Linked DNA regions of Mucilaginibacter paludis DSM 18603. The protein of the gene in region 2 interacts with the protein of the main gene of each other region in a pairwise test. Links are inferred from orthologs where the notes say so. Each region holds a gene or a part of one and is shown on either strand. Other genes may lie near its edges.

Region 1 (7,321 bases), 6.8 Mb from region 2 along the record:
ATATAAGGGATCATAGTCCAAACTGGTATGCGAAACATCATCGTTGATACCAATGGTAAAACCATTTTTAGGTTTATCTGCCTTGAGCGAGTCGAAGATACCTTTAACCATACCGGGCGTAAACTCTTTTGAAGCGAGCCCATAACGCCCGCCCACAATTTGAGGTATCTGGCTTAACAAACCTTCGCTATAAGCGGCAAACAAACCAGTAACAATATCCTGGTAAAGCGGTTCGCCACCGGCTCCGGGTTCTTTGTTACGATCAAGTACTGCTATTTTTTTAACGCTGGTCGGCAGAGTTGAAAGCAAATGCGATAAGGAGAAAGGCCTGAACAGGCGCACCTGGATCACGCCTATCTTTTCGCCTTCCGCCATTAATTTCTTAACAGTTTCTTTCACGGTTTCGCCTCCGGAAGCCATAATCACAATCAACCTTTCCGCTTCGGGATCGCCATAATAATCAAAGATGTGATAGTTGCGGCCCGTTAATTTGGCAAATTCATCCATCGTATCCTGAACGATACCGGGTGTTGCCGCGTAATAAGGGTTTACCGTTTCCCTGCCTTGAAAATACATATCCGGGTTTTGGGCAGTGCCGCGGATAAAAGGATTATCCGGATTGAGGCTTCTTTTACGGTGGGCGTAAACCAGTTCGTCGCTGATCATCGCGCGGATCTGATCGTCAGACAGGAGTGTGATCTTATTGATTTCGTGCGATGTGCGGAAGCCATCAAAAAAATGTATAAAGGGGATCCTTGCTTTTAAGGTTGCCGAATGACTGATCATGGCCATATCATGCGCCTCTTGCACCGAAGCCGACGCCAGCATAGCAAAACCTGTGGTACGTGCGGCCATTACATCGCTGTGGTCGCCAAAAATGGATAATCCCTGGGCGGCCAGGGCCCTTGCAGCTACATGGAAAACAGTGGCCGTAAGTTCTCCGGCTATCTTATACATATTGGGCAGCATCAGCAACAAGCCTTGCGAGGCCGTAAAGGTGGTAGTAAGCGCGCCGGTTTGCAACGAGCCGTGTACAACGCCTGCCGCGCCGCCTTCGCTTTGCATTTCTATTACATCCGGAACGTTTCCCCAGATATTAGTTTTACCCGCTGAACTCCACTCATCCGTCAGCTCGGCCATGGTTGAGGCCGGTGTAATAGGGTATATAGCACATACTTCGTTAACACGGTAGGCCACATAAGTAACGGCTTCATTTCCGTCCAGTGTGGCAATTTTTGGCAAATTATTGCTCATCTTAAATTTCTTTTAAAAAGGTAATCATTAATTCCCGGCTACAAGCGCTATGGCATGGCAAGGGCATTGCTCATAACAGATAGCGCAACCTGTGCATTCATCATAATTGAAAGCATAACGCTTACCCTTCCCCAGTTTGATAACGGCCTGTTGCGGGCAGGCGCCAAAGCAACCATCGCACTCAAAACAATTTCCGCACGACAGGCATCGCTGGGCTTCAAACCGGGCTTCTTTTTCTGTCAATCCGTTAATTACCTCATCAAAACTATCAACCCTGGTGGCCGATGACAGGGCACCCTGTTTGGTTTTTGGCGCGTAGGTATTATACCAGCGGTGCAAGCCCTCAAAACCCACCACGGGGTGTTTGGCCGCAGGCTGATAAGGTATGCCCATTAAATAACCATTGATATTGCGGGCGGCAGTTTTGCCGTGCCCTAAAGCTATGGTAACGCTACGCTCACCCGGCACCATATCGCCACCGGCAAATATGCCTTTGCCACCTGTCATCATATCCGGGCCAACAACTACGCTGCCATCGCGTTTAAAGGCAATGCCGGTAACGTTTTTTAAAAAGCCTGTATCGGCATCCTGGCCTAAAGCCAATATCAGATTATCAGCCTCCAGGGTTTCAAACTTGCCGGTTGGCACGGGTTTTCCGTCAACCAGTTCCATTACTTCAACCACAAAACCATCCTGATCCATCTCTTTAATGGTTCGTAACCAGTTGATTTGCACTCCTTCGTCCAAAGCTTCCTGTGCTTCAAAATCATGCGCGCGCATATGATCGCGGTCGCGGCGGTAAATGATCATCGCTTCTGATGCGCCGAGCCTTTTAACGGTGCGCGCAGTATCCATGGCGGTATTACCGCCTCCATATATAGCTACCCGGCGGCCAAGCTTGGGTGCCTCCCCCGCTTCTACTTGTTTTAAAAAGCTTACGGCATCCAGTATCTTCCCGGCATCTCTGCCGGGAATGTCAATTTTACGGGATAACTGGGTACCTATAGCCACAAATACAGCATCAAAGTTGCCTTCGTTTTTTTCTTTCAATATATCCTCAACCTTGTGATTGTAGATGATAGAAACGCCCATCTGCCTTATCCGTTCCACTTCCAGCTCCAGCTCGGTTCTGGGTAGCCTGTATGCGGGGATGCCAAAATGCATCATCCCCCCAGGTAAGGGCCCCGCTTCATGAATCTCGGCATAATGCCCCATCATCGTCAAATGATAAGCTGCTGCCAGGCCGCTTGGCCCCGCGCCGACAATTAAAACACGTTTGCCTGTAGCGGCAACAGCGGGTTCAACTTTCCAACCCTGCTTCAAGGCTTCATCACCCAAAAACCGTTCTACGGCATGTATACTTACCGTGCTATCCATTTGCGCCCTGTTACACTTATCCTCGCAGGTATGGTAGCATACCCTGCCGCAAACGGCCGGTAACGGATTGTTTTCCATAATTACCCGCCACGCGGCTTCATATTTAGCTTCCTGAGCAAGGGATAACCAGGCCTGTATATTCTCTCCGGTCGGGCAACTTTGGTTGCAGGGCGGTAACATATCAATATATACCGGGCGTTGTTTCCTCACCGGGCCAGTCCCCTCGCTATGATCATGGAGATCAGCAGGATTAGTTATGTCATGAAGTTTATTAATCATATGGTAAAATTATCAGCTCTGGTTGGCTGCGTACATGTGCCTTATCACCACCAAAACTGATTGCGATCATATATTGCGCCCGTTTTTTATCACAATACCCTTAACACGAAAATTAGTTGATGCAGATCACTTTTCTTTTGCCCCGGATCATGCTATCATCCGCTGCTTATACTTAAGTCCAAGGCTATATTTCATCTACCTTTCCACAATTGTTGCACGGCCCTGTTCCTTTGGCTAATTTCGGCCTCTTATGAAAGTGATCATTGCCGAGAAGCCTTCTGTTGCGCGCGAGATAGCCAAAGTGTTTGGGGCTACCACCAAAAAAGATGGTTATATGGAAGGTAAGGGCTATACCTTTACCTGGGCCTTTGGCCATTTGCTGCAACTTGCACCACCCCAGGAATACGGTTTTTACGGCTGGAATGTACAAAACCTGCCTATGCTGCCTGCAAAATTTAAACTATCCATTCGCAAGGTAAAAACCAAGGACGGCATTGTAGAAGACCCTTCGGTTAAAAAACAACTGGCTACCATACAAGCCTTGTTTGATGAAGCTACAGAAATTATTGTTGCTACGGATGCCGGGCGCGAGGGCGAGCTGATCTTCCGCTATATTTATTATTACTTAAAATGTAAAAAGCCTTTTAAACGACTGTGGATATCATCGCAAACGGATGAAGCGATTAAAGAAGGCTTCAGGAACCTGAAGCCGGGCACTGATTATGATACGCTGTTTAACTCTGCACATTGCCGCTCACAGTCCGACTGGCTCGTTGGCATGAATGCCACACAAGCGCTAAGCCTTTCATCTGGAACCCGCGCGGTGTTATCGCTCGGCAGGGTACAAACCCCTACCCTGGCGATGATTTGCTCCCGATACCTGGAGAACCGAAACTTTGTACCCGAACTTTTTTACCAGGTGGCCATTCAACCTGATAAAGACGGGCAGGTATTTAAAGCGGTATCCGTAAAAAACTTTAAAACAAAGGAAGAAGCGCAAGCTATACTTGATTTAGTTGAAGATGTAGGCTCCGGTTTCCCCCAGGGCGGCCATATCCTGAATGTGGAAGCCAAGCCCCGCAAGGAACCGCCACCGCTACTGCACGACCTGAGCAGTTTACAACAGGAGGCCAACAAGCGTAAAGGATTTACCGCCGAGCAAACTTTAAACCTACTGCAAGGCCTGTACGAAAGCAAATTAGTAACCTACCCGCGTACCGGTAGCCGCTATATTGGGGACGATGTGTTTGCGGGTGTACCTGCACTAATTGACCATTTTAAGGCCCACGCCGACTTTGGTAAGCAGGCCACACTACTATCAACGGCAAAACTGAACAAACGCAGCGTTAACGCCAAAAAAGTGACTGACCACCACGCTATATTACCAACCGGAGAGCCCGCTCATCAACTGATGCCGGATAAACAGGCCATTTACGACCTGGTGGTAGGGCGTATGCTGGAAGCCTTTAGTCAGGACTGTATTAAAGAGGTTACCAAGATCACGGTGCAATCGGGCTCGCTTTTTACGGCGAGCGGTACTGTGATCCATACCGCGGGATGGCGCGCGGTTTTCAATGAGACGGATGATGAGAAGAAGGATGAAGAAAATGCTACACTACCTAAAGTACAGGCAGGCGAAAACTTGCCTGTGATTGATAAAGCCCTGCTTGAAAAACAAACCAAACCCAAGCCGCTATATAATGAAGCCAGTTTATTGAAGGCCCTTGAAACTGCCGGTAAAGAAATTGATGACGAGGAGTTGCGTTATGCGATGAAAGACAGTGGCCTGGGCACGCCGGCAACACGGGCAGCAATGATTGAAACTTTGCTGAAACGGAACTACATCTCGAGAGAGAAAAAAAACCTGGTACCTACCGAAACCGGCCTGGCCGTTTACCATGTGGTAAAGCATCAGCAGATAGCACAGGCCGAACTAACCGGCAACTGGGAAAAACGGCTTGAAGAGATTCGCGGCGGCGCATCGGTTGCTGATTTCCAGGAAGAGATTAAAGCTTATACGCGTACCATAACCAAAGAATTGCTCCAAACAGGAAAAAGCCTGGTGATCAAACCTACGGAAAAGGTGCTGGCCAAATAATTTGATTAACGTTTTTTGTATTTTTGCAAAGTGACAACCCCGCCCCGTAAACCCGCTGCCAAAACACCTCCAGTAAAAAAAACAGTTGCGCCTAAGCGAACAGTAAAACCCAAGGCACCTGCTAAAAAGCCTGTTAAAAAACATGGTATAACCGAGTTGAAAATTATAGCCGCCGTGGTGGTGCTCATACTGGCCTCTCCTTTTTACTATCGCTACATTACCAACGGATTTAGTTCGTTGTGGCATTGGATAAACGATATTGGCGAGGATATTAACTACCGGCATTACAAAAGCTTCAATGTACACGTATCAGAAAAATACAGCATTCATGGTATTGACGTATCTTACGCGCAGGGTAAAATAGACTGGCAAAAAGTGAAGCAGATGGAAGAAAACGGATTGCACGTTAGCTTCGCTTTTATTAAAGCTACCGAGGGCGAGAATTTTGTTGACTCGTACTTCCAGCGTAACTGGCGCGAGGCTGCCAAAACCGGTATCATTTGCGGTGCTTACCATTACTTTAGGCCGGGCAAAAGCGGAAAGCTACAGGCAAAACTATTTTTAAAAACCGTTAAACTCGAAAAAAATGATTTGCCCTTGGTAGTGGATGTAGAACAGCTTGACGGAGTTGCCCCCGAACAAATGCGCGTTACCTTAAATGATTTTTTTGCCACCATACGGCATAAAACCTATATTAAACCTATCATTTATTCGGGCCTGAGTTTTTACCAGGATTACCTCAAGGGCTATTATGACGAATATCCACTATGGATAGCCCACTATGATAAACCCGAAACGGATGTTAACCGGGCCGCCAACTGGCAATTTTGGCAGCACACCAGCAAAGCAACCGTTAACGGCATTCATCATGTGGTTGACTTTGACACCTTTAAAGGCGATAGCGTAGCTTTTAGAAAGCTATTGAAGCCATAGCGCTATGGCAAGATGGCTTATCCAGGAGTTAGTTAATTAATGGGAATTATGGTACGAGTTTGAAATTCATTGAGCTCAGGCATGATACGATTCAGTTTTACAGCAAGCAAGCATTGCAGCATACTTGAGAGAAGCATGTACTGTTCGGATTCATTCAGGCTATATGTTCTCCCCCCGCTCCAACTGATACTTAATTACCTTACAGCCTGTTGTATAAAGAGCATCAATTATCTATCTGCTTAATAGCAGCAACATCCCTCTGTGTTTACATCCCGATCCATTTAAGCTCTAAAAGCAAAAAATAAAATACTTTCACAAATATATATAAAATCTATAGACTTTATATATATTTGTATGGTCATTCAAATGGAATGCTTGTTCTTTATATACTTATCCAGAAAGACTGAGGGAATGGCCCGATGAAGTCTTAGCAACCTGTACAGCTCTTGCTGCTAAAAGGTGCTAACTCCTACCCCATCAATACGCGGGGGAAAGATAAGTTGACAGTATATTTTACTGGTCATCAAGCTGCTGCCGCTTTCCGGATAAGTTAATACATGTAGTTTAACTTATAAAACATTATCAACAATGAAAATTTACCTGGATAACGCCGCCACCACCCCGCTTGAACCACAAGTTTTTGAAGCCATGACTCCCTTTTTGTTAAATCATTTCGGTAATCCCTCTTCACAGCATCATCATGGCAGAGAAGTTAAAAGCGCAATTGAAGAAAGCAGAAAAATTATTGCCCAGCAGATTAACGCATTGCCCGAAGAAATCATTTTCACCTCAGGAGGAACTGAAGCAGATAATATTGCCATCCTTTCTGCTGTACAATTTGGCGCTGTTAAACATGTCATCACCACAAGTATGGAACATCATGCCGTTTTAAACACGTTAGAGGCTTTAAGAGTTAAAGGTGATATTCAAATCAGTTTTGTTAAAAACGATGAGAAGGGAAACCTGGATTATGCCGGTTTAGAGTTGCTCCTCAGAACCAAATCGCGCAGCCTGGTTTCTATTATGCATGCCAATAACGAAATAGGCAATATCAATGACATTGAAAGGATAGCCTTGCTTTGTGAAAAATATGATGCCTTGTTTCATACCGATACCGTTCAGACTATGGGCCACTACCGCTTTAATTTGAAACAGTGCAAAATTCATTTCCTAACCGCTTCTGCCCATAAATTCCACGGACCCAAAGGTATTGGTTTTTTATATTTCAGGAAAGGACTCAAATTAACACAACTGATTAAGGGCGGAGGACAGGAAAACAGTTTAAGGGCCGGAACGGAGAATATCGCAGGTATTGTTGGGCTGGCTTCGGCTTTAAAAATTGCTAACCTGCACCTCAAACGCGACCACGATTATATCTTA
Region 2 (7,256 bases):
AGCGTAAAATGTTGTTCAATAAATAATTTTAAATTAAAAGCCTTATCGTCCTTATGTTTTAAGTACTGTTGCTCAATTGTTTCGGGCTTTTGTTTAGGTATAGCGTCTACAAAAGTTTTACTATCGCTAAATATTTTGGATATTTGAACCTGTTCAAACAAGCCAGGATACAACATCCTTGGTGATTGATATTGGGCGTAACTATTAACTGTTGTTAATAACAACACTGAATAAATAATTTTTTTGATCATGCCCCGTAAGTTGGTAAATGTATATAATAAACTTGCAGGGGTTTAATTTGTTTCCGATTCGCTGTTTTTCAAGAAATGCAACAATCCTTATTAGCTCACACACCCGAACCCCCTTATTACGCTGTGATATTTTCATCAGTGAAAAATCATGTTGCTGATGGTTACGATGAGATGGCCGCTGAAATGGATAAACTGGTTAGGCAGCAAGATGGTTTTTTGGGTGTAGAGTCTGCCCGGAATGATGTTGGCATCACGGTGTCCTATTGGTCGTCTTTAGATGCGATAAGAAACTGGAAGGCTAATACACAACATTTGCTTGCTCAAAAACTGGGTAGGGAAGAGTGGTACATTAATTACAAAGTAAGAATTTGCCGGATTGAACGCGATTACGAATTCTGACTTCGACTACTTTTAATGTATGGTTGAGCATGAAATTTAATGAAAAATAGTAACTTAGGTAAAACCTTTTAAATAAGGATGACGTATACCACACCATGACGATAAATACTAAAGCTGTAAGTATCCTGCTCGTTGACGATGATGAGATTAATAACTTCATATCAGTTAAGTTGATTAAGAAAACTTTGCTTAACACGGAGATCAGCACTTGTCTGAATGGAAAGTTCGCCATTGACCAGTTGGTAGAGATACAACAAAGAAATCCGGACGAATTGCCGGATTACATTTTACTGGATATTAATATGCCCATTATGAACGGCTGGGAGTTTTTGGACGAATATCAACGGCTTAATATTGACCCCATGGGTAAGAGCAAGATATTTATCATATCATCATCCGTGTTTAATAATGATATTAACAAAGCAAAATCATATTCGCTGGTTAAGGATTTTATATCAAAACCCTTGAGTGTAGATAAAATAAAAGAGGTGCTTAGCCTAACCAATGTTGGTTAAGCCGGTATAATGCTGAAACTTTCATTCTCATATTTAACCTGGGCAACCGTGTTAGTTTTGGAGTGGTAAAACAGGCATGTCCAACCTTCGTCTGCTGCTTTTTTGCCATATTCTTCACGCAGGTTCATCGCCTTGCGTCCATCGTAATCATATTTAGCAACAAATTTCCGGAGTAGTTGCTCGGGTTCGGGCAATTCATCACCACCAAAAAATATCTTCTCGTTATTTTCTGACAATAAAAATACCTGGTGAAACTGGCAATGCCCCCCCGATAGTTGGTACGTAATTCCCTGTTTAAATTCGCCGTCGCCTTCCAGCAAAGTAAAATTGGCCGAACGTTGTAAGGTTTCAAAAATCGGTAAGCGGTACGAAGATGATTTTCCAGAGAAAGCGGTTTCCCACTCGCCCCTTTGTACTATATGTTCCGCGTCTGGAAAAGAGGGCTCCAGTTTACCATTACGTTCAATAACCAATCCGCCGGTATGGTCATAATGCAGGTGCGACATCAGTACCAGGCTTACTTCCTCAGGCTCAAAACCGGCATTGCGAATGTTTTGGTGCAGTATCAATTCGTCCTGGTTATTTTTAAACCCTAAACCGGCATCAAATAAAATTAAATCGCTCTCCGTTTTAACCAAAAAAGGTTGTACATGGATAAACAAAGAGCCTGGCCGCTCGGACGATTTGTGAAAGTTGGGATCAAATGGAATGAACTTTTTGGAAGCATCAACGGAGTAGGAACCTTCTTGTAATGGAAAAATTTGCATTGTATAACAACGGATTGTGAGTAATTAATAAACGAAACGTATTCAATTAATAACTCAATAACTATCTTTACTGTTTCAACAGCTAAGATATGCAAAAAAGGTGGTCGATAAAGAGGAAGCCGGGTGAAGCCGAAATAATAAAATTATCCGCCGAGTTAAATATCGATCCTGTTTTAAGCACCTTGTTATTGCATCGCCAGATCAGCAACCTGGAACAGGCCCGGTATTTTTTTCGCCCTGATATCAACCATCTGCACGATCCCTTCCTGATGAAGGATATGGAAAAGGCTATTTTACGGATAGAACAGGCTTTTGCAGCTGGCGAAAAAATAATGATCTATGGCGATTATGATGTGGATGGAACAACATCGGTTGCTTTGGTTTATAGTTTTTTTAAAAATTACTACCCTAACCTGGACTATTATATTCCCGACCGTTACAAGGAGGGATACGGTATATCAACCCAGGGGATAGATTTTGCGCACCAACATGGGATCAGCTTAATTATAGCACTGGATTGCGGTATTAAATCTGTGGATAAAATTGCTTACGCTAACACTTTGGGTATCGATTTTATTATTTGCGATCACCATACGCCAGGAGAAATTATACCTGATGCTACCGCCGTTCTTGATCCTAAACGCCTTGATTGTGAATATCCTTACAAAGAACTTTCCGGTTGCGGTATAGGCTTTAAGCTGATACAGGCGTATGCCCAAAAGAATAATATTCCGTTTGAGCAACTGATGAGCTACCTGGAGCTGGTTGCCATCAGCATAGCCTGCGATATTGTACATATTACCGGCGAGAACAGGGTATTGGCTCATTACGGTTTAATCAAAATCAATTCGAACCCGTGCATCGGCGTTAAAACCCTGATGCTGGCCGCCGGTAGAACAGAAAACTACACCGTATCGGATATTGTGTTTACCATTGGCCCTCGTATTAACGCGGCCGGGCGCATAGATGATGCCAAACACGCGGTTGAGCTACTGATAGCTTGTACCGATGAAGTGGCAACGGCGAAAGGATCGATTATCAACCTCAAAAATATTGAGCGCAAGGAGCACGATCTCTCCATTACAGATGCCGCCCTGAGCATGATAGACAGCGACCCGGTGATGGTTGCCCGTAAATCAACAGTGGTTTTCAACGCCGATTGGCACAAGGGGGTTATCGGTATTGTAGCATCCCGTTTAACAGAAAAATATTATCGCCCAACCATCGTTTTAACCAAGTCGAACGGACACGTGGCCGGTTCGGCGCGTTCGGTGTATGGGTTTGATTTATACGAGGCTTTATGTGGCTGCAGCGATTTGCTGATCCAGTTCGGCGGCCATAAATATGCAGCAGGCCTCACCATGGCGCCCGAAAATGTGGAAGCTTTTAGCCAGCGGTTTGAAGAGGTAGTTAATGCCACCATTACCGACGAAATGCTGGTGCAGGAAATAAGGATAGATGCCGAACTGAAGTTTAAACAGATTGATGCCAAATTCTTCAGGATATTGAGTCAGTTTGGGCCCTTCGGGCCCGAAAATATGTCGCCGGTTTTCCTCACAAAAAATGTGTATGTTAGCGGCAATGCCACTCTGGTAGGAGCCAACCATATTAAAATGACCGTTATCCAAAATGATTCTGCATCGTTTGATTGCATTGCCTTTAATATGGGCGAATACCTGCCAAAAATAAGCAAGGGGATACCTTTTGATATTTGTTATACCATTGAAGAGAATGTATGGCGCGAGCGCCGCTCTATTCAATTAAATATCAAAGGCATCAAAACTTATGAGGCCATGATTGTTGATTAAATAATAAAACGAGGATTACAACTGTAATGATTTTACGCGCTGATAATTTAGTTAAGAAATATAAACAACGGATTGTTGTTAACGATGTTTCGTTTAGTGTTGCCCAGGGAGAAATAGTTGGATTGCTTGGCCCTAACGGCGCTGGTAAAACAACCTCGTTTTACATGATTGTAGGTTTAATTAAGCCCAACGAAGGTAAAATATTTTTAGAAGATGAGGAGATTACGGGCGATGCCATGTACCGCCGGGCGCAAAAAGGTATAGGCTACCTGGCTCAGGAAGCCTCTGTCTTCCGTAAGTTATCCGTTGAAGATAATATTAAGGCCGTGTTAGAAATGGGTAAGCTTAGCCCGGCCAAACAAAAGGATAAGCTGGAAGAATTGATAGACGAGTTTAGCCTGCATAAGGTACGTAAAAACCGTGGCGACCTGCTATCCGGTGGTGAGCGCCGCCGTACCGAAATTGCGCGTGCCCTGGCTGCCGAACCTAAGTTTATTTTGCTGGATGAGCCTTTTGCCGGGGTTGACCCGATAGCTGTGGAAGAGATACAAGCTATGGTTGCTAAACTACGCCACCGTAATATTGGTATCTTGATAACCGACCACAACGTGCAGGAAACACTATCCATTACCGATAGGGCTTATCTGCTTTTTGAGGGTAAGATACTGGAATCGGGCGTGCCCGAAGTTTTGGCAGCCAACGAGATGGTAAGGAAAGTTTACCTGGGTGCCAACTTTGTATTGAAAAGAAAAACCTTTGCCTGACCAAGCTAAACGGCCATGACGATAATCAATTCGGTATTTACCTGGTTCATGAAAAAGCGCATCCACCAGATAGAACTTTTTCAAAAATTCCCTAACGAAGTACAGGCAGAATGGTTTGAACAGTTGATAGCCAGTGCCGAAAATACCGAATGGGGCAAACAGTACCATTACCGTAATATTGAAAATGTAAGTCAGTTTAAGCAGCGCGTACCTATTCAAACCTATGATACGCTGAAGCCTTATATTGAGCGCATGATTAAGGGCGAACAGAATATCTTGTGGCCATCAGAAATAAGGTGGTTTGCCAAATCATCTGGCACCACAAACGACAGGAGTAAGTTTATCCCGGTAAGCGAGGAATCGTTAGAGGAATGCCATTTTAAGGGCGGCAAGGATATGCTTACCCTGTATTTTAATAACCGCCCCGATGCTAAGATATTTACGGGGAAGGCGCTTACTTTAGGTGGCAGCCACCAGATCAGCAATTTAAGCAGCGCAACATCCTACGGTGATTTATCGGCTGTGCTGATCAATAATTTACCCTTATGGGCCGAGTTTTACCGCACGCCCGACATATCAATAGCCCTGCTGGAAAACTTTGAAGAAAAAATTGAGAAAATTGCCTGGGCAACCAAAGGCGAAAATGTAACCTGTATTAGCGGTGTACCCACCTGGAACATTGTTTTATTTAAACGCGTACTCGAGATTACCGGCAAAAGCAACCTGTTGGAGGTATGGCCCAACCTGGAACTTTATTTTCACGGCGCGGTTAACTTTGGGCCTTATCGCGAGCAGTTTAAAAAGTTGATTCCCAACGATACCATGTATTACCTGGAAACCTACAACGCTTCCGAAGGTTTCTTCGGTTTGCAGGATTTGGAAGAGCCCGGAGACATGCTGCTGATGCTTGATTATGGCATATATTATGAGTTTTTGCCCTTAGAAAATCTATACGACGATCAGCCTGAAACCCTGACTTTAGATCAGGTAGAACTGGGTAAAAATTATGCGCTCATCATTAGTACCAACGCGGGTTTGTGGAGGTACCAGATAGGCGACACCATCCGCTTTACCAATTTATCGCCCTACCGCATCCAGGTTACCGGGCGTACCAAACATTTTATCAATGCTTTTGGCGAGGAGGTGATCATCGATAATGCCGAAAAGGCACTCAGCGAAGCCTGCCGACAAACCGGCGCCATTATTCGCGAATATACCGCCGCACCGATCTATTTTTCGGATGATAAGGCAGGCGGGCATGAGTGGATTATCGAGTTTGAAAAAAAACCCGCGGAATTTGACCGCTTTGTTGACCTGCTGGACGAAACCCTGCGCCAGGTAAACTCCGACTACGATGCCAAGCGATTTAAGGATCTGGCCCTTCGCCGCCCCCTGGTACATAGCGCCCCCGCCGATACCTTTTTTAACTGGATGAAAGCCAGGGGCAAATTGGGCGGCCAAAATAAAGTACCCCGACTGGCTAACAACCGGGAATACGTTGACTCGTTATTGAAAATGATGGTTAACGTGCAAGACTATAGCTATTGAGGTTGATTGTGCCTATGGGTTAAGCTTTTACAACTTTCAAAGGAGTTGTCAATGCCTTAAATATTACAATTTCTCAATTACCTCAATAGAAAGCTTGGTGAATTTGGCTATTTGTGAAACGGGGATGGCTTCTTTCTTCATTTCAATGGCAACATCGTATTTGCCTTTTTCAGTGCCTTTTTCAATGCCTTTTTCCATCCCTTCTTCACGGCCTTTTTCTATACCTCTCTCTTCTGCAAAAGATATCGAGTTTTCATAGTCCCATTTGGCTTTTAAATTGGAATCGTACATCGCTTTTTCCTCTTCAGTCAGATTACTTAATTCGGCTATCTTGAATACCTGCTGGAAAACCCGTTTGTTTAATACTGCGGGATCTTCATTTGGCAAGCATAAGCCTTGCAGGCTAAGCCTTAAATATTATAATTTTTCAATCACCTCAATAGGAAGCTTGGTGAATTTGGCTATCTGTGAATTTGTGATGCCTTCTTTCTTCATTTCAATAGCAACATCGTATTTGCCTTTTTCAATGCCTTTTTCAATGCCTTTTTCCATCCCTTTTTCCATTCCTTCTTCACGGCCTTTTTCTATACCTCTCTCTTCTGCAAAAGCTATCGAGTTTTCATAGTCCCATTTGGCTTTTAAACTTGAATCGTACATCGCTTTTTCCTCCTTCGTCAGATTACTTAATTCGGCTATCTTGAATACCTGCTGAAAAATACGCTTATTTAATACGGCGGGAATCTTTTCCAGTTGGCTCATATTCTTTAACAGGTAAAACCAACGGTCAAGGTCGGTTTCCAGTTCTTCTTCTGTTTTAACAAAATTAGGTAATTCTAAAAACTTATAACCCAATTTATTGTAAAATATTTCGTGTGTATCGGTGTTAGTCAAGGCTATATTATGTAAATACCGGTCAGGGCTGCCATTCTTGAATTTAAACTCCAGTACGGCTATCAGGTATAGCTCGTCCAGTTTGATATTCCAGTGGCTCTCGCCTTTGGGCAATTGTTCGTTAATGAGGCGCGAGGTATAAAATACGGCCCTGTCTTTAAAATTCCGCTGCTCGGCCTTTTGCATTTCGATGATGAATTTTTCGCCGTTTTTGCCCGTGCAATGTAAATCGAAAAAAACTTTCTTGATTTTATCGGTATCGCCAGCGTATTCGGTGGGGCTATAAGTTAAATCGGCAATTTCCTTTTGGCCC

The links.
Region 1: the proteins of recJ (region 2) and topB interact in binary tests that used the Escherichia coli proteins (3 or more experiments, as listed by UniProt). The link is inferred for Mucilaginibacter paludis DSM 18603 from one-to-one orthologs.

Annotation. Positions count from the first base shown.
Region 1 is NZ_CM001403.1:8,359,310-8,366,630, forward strand. What follows is about bases 2,665-5,584. They hold topB (DNA topoisomerase III), read left to right. Parts: upstream 2,665-3,160; coding sequence 3,161-5,008; downstream 5,009-5,584. Other genes in these bases: MUCPA_RS35330 (NAD(P)-binding protein), read right to left, coding at 2,665-2,910; MUCPA_RS35340 (glycoside hydrolase family 25 protein), read left to right, coding at 5,039-5,584. Outside these bases: nifJ (pyruvate:ferredoxin (flavodoxin) oxidoreductase), read right to left, coding at 1-1,254; more of MUCPA_RS35330, read right to left, coding at 1,282-2,664; more of MUCPA_RS35340, read left to right, coding at 5,585-5,941; MUCPA_RS35345 (cysteine desulfurase family protein), read left to right, coding at 6,530-7,321.
Region 2 is NZ_CM001403.1:1,514,141-1,521,396, reverse strand. What follows is about bases 1,526-4,380. They hold recJ (single-stranded-DNA-specific exonuclease RecJ), read left to right. Parts: upstream 1,526-2,021; coding sequence 2,022-3,740; downstream 3,741-4,380. Other genes in these bases: lptB (LPS export ABC transporter ATP-binding protein), read left to right, coding at 3,767-4,380; MUCPA_RS06385 (MBL fold metallo-hydrolase), read right to left, coding at 1,526-1,932. In the rest of the region: alpha,alpha-trehalase TreF, read right to left, coding at 1-251; MUCPA_RS06395 (antibiotic biosynthesis monooxygenase family protein), read left to right, coding at 327-650; MUCPA_RS06390 (response regulator), read left to right, coding at 746-1,165; more of MUCPA_RS06385, read right to left, coding at 1,162-1,525; more of lptB, read left to right, coding at 4,381-4,504; MUCPA_RS06370 (GH3 auxin-responsive promoter family protein), read left to right, coding at 4,520-6,052; MUCPA_RS06360 (Rpn family recombination-promoting nuclease/putative transposase), read right to left, coding at 6,470-7,256. UniProt on the Escherichia coli protein: Single-stranded-DNA-specific exonuclease.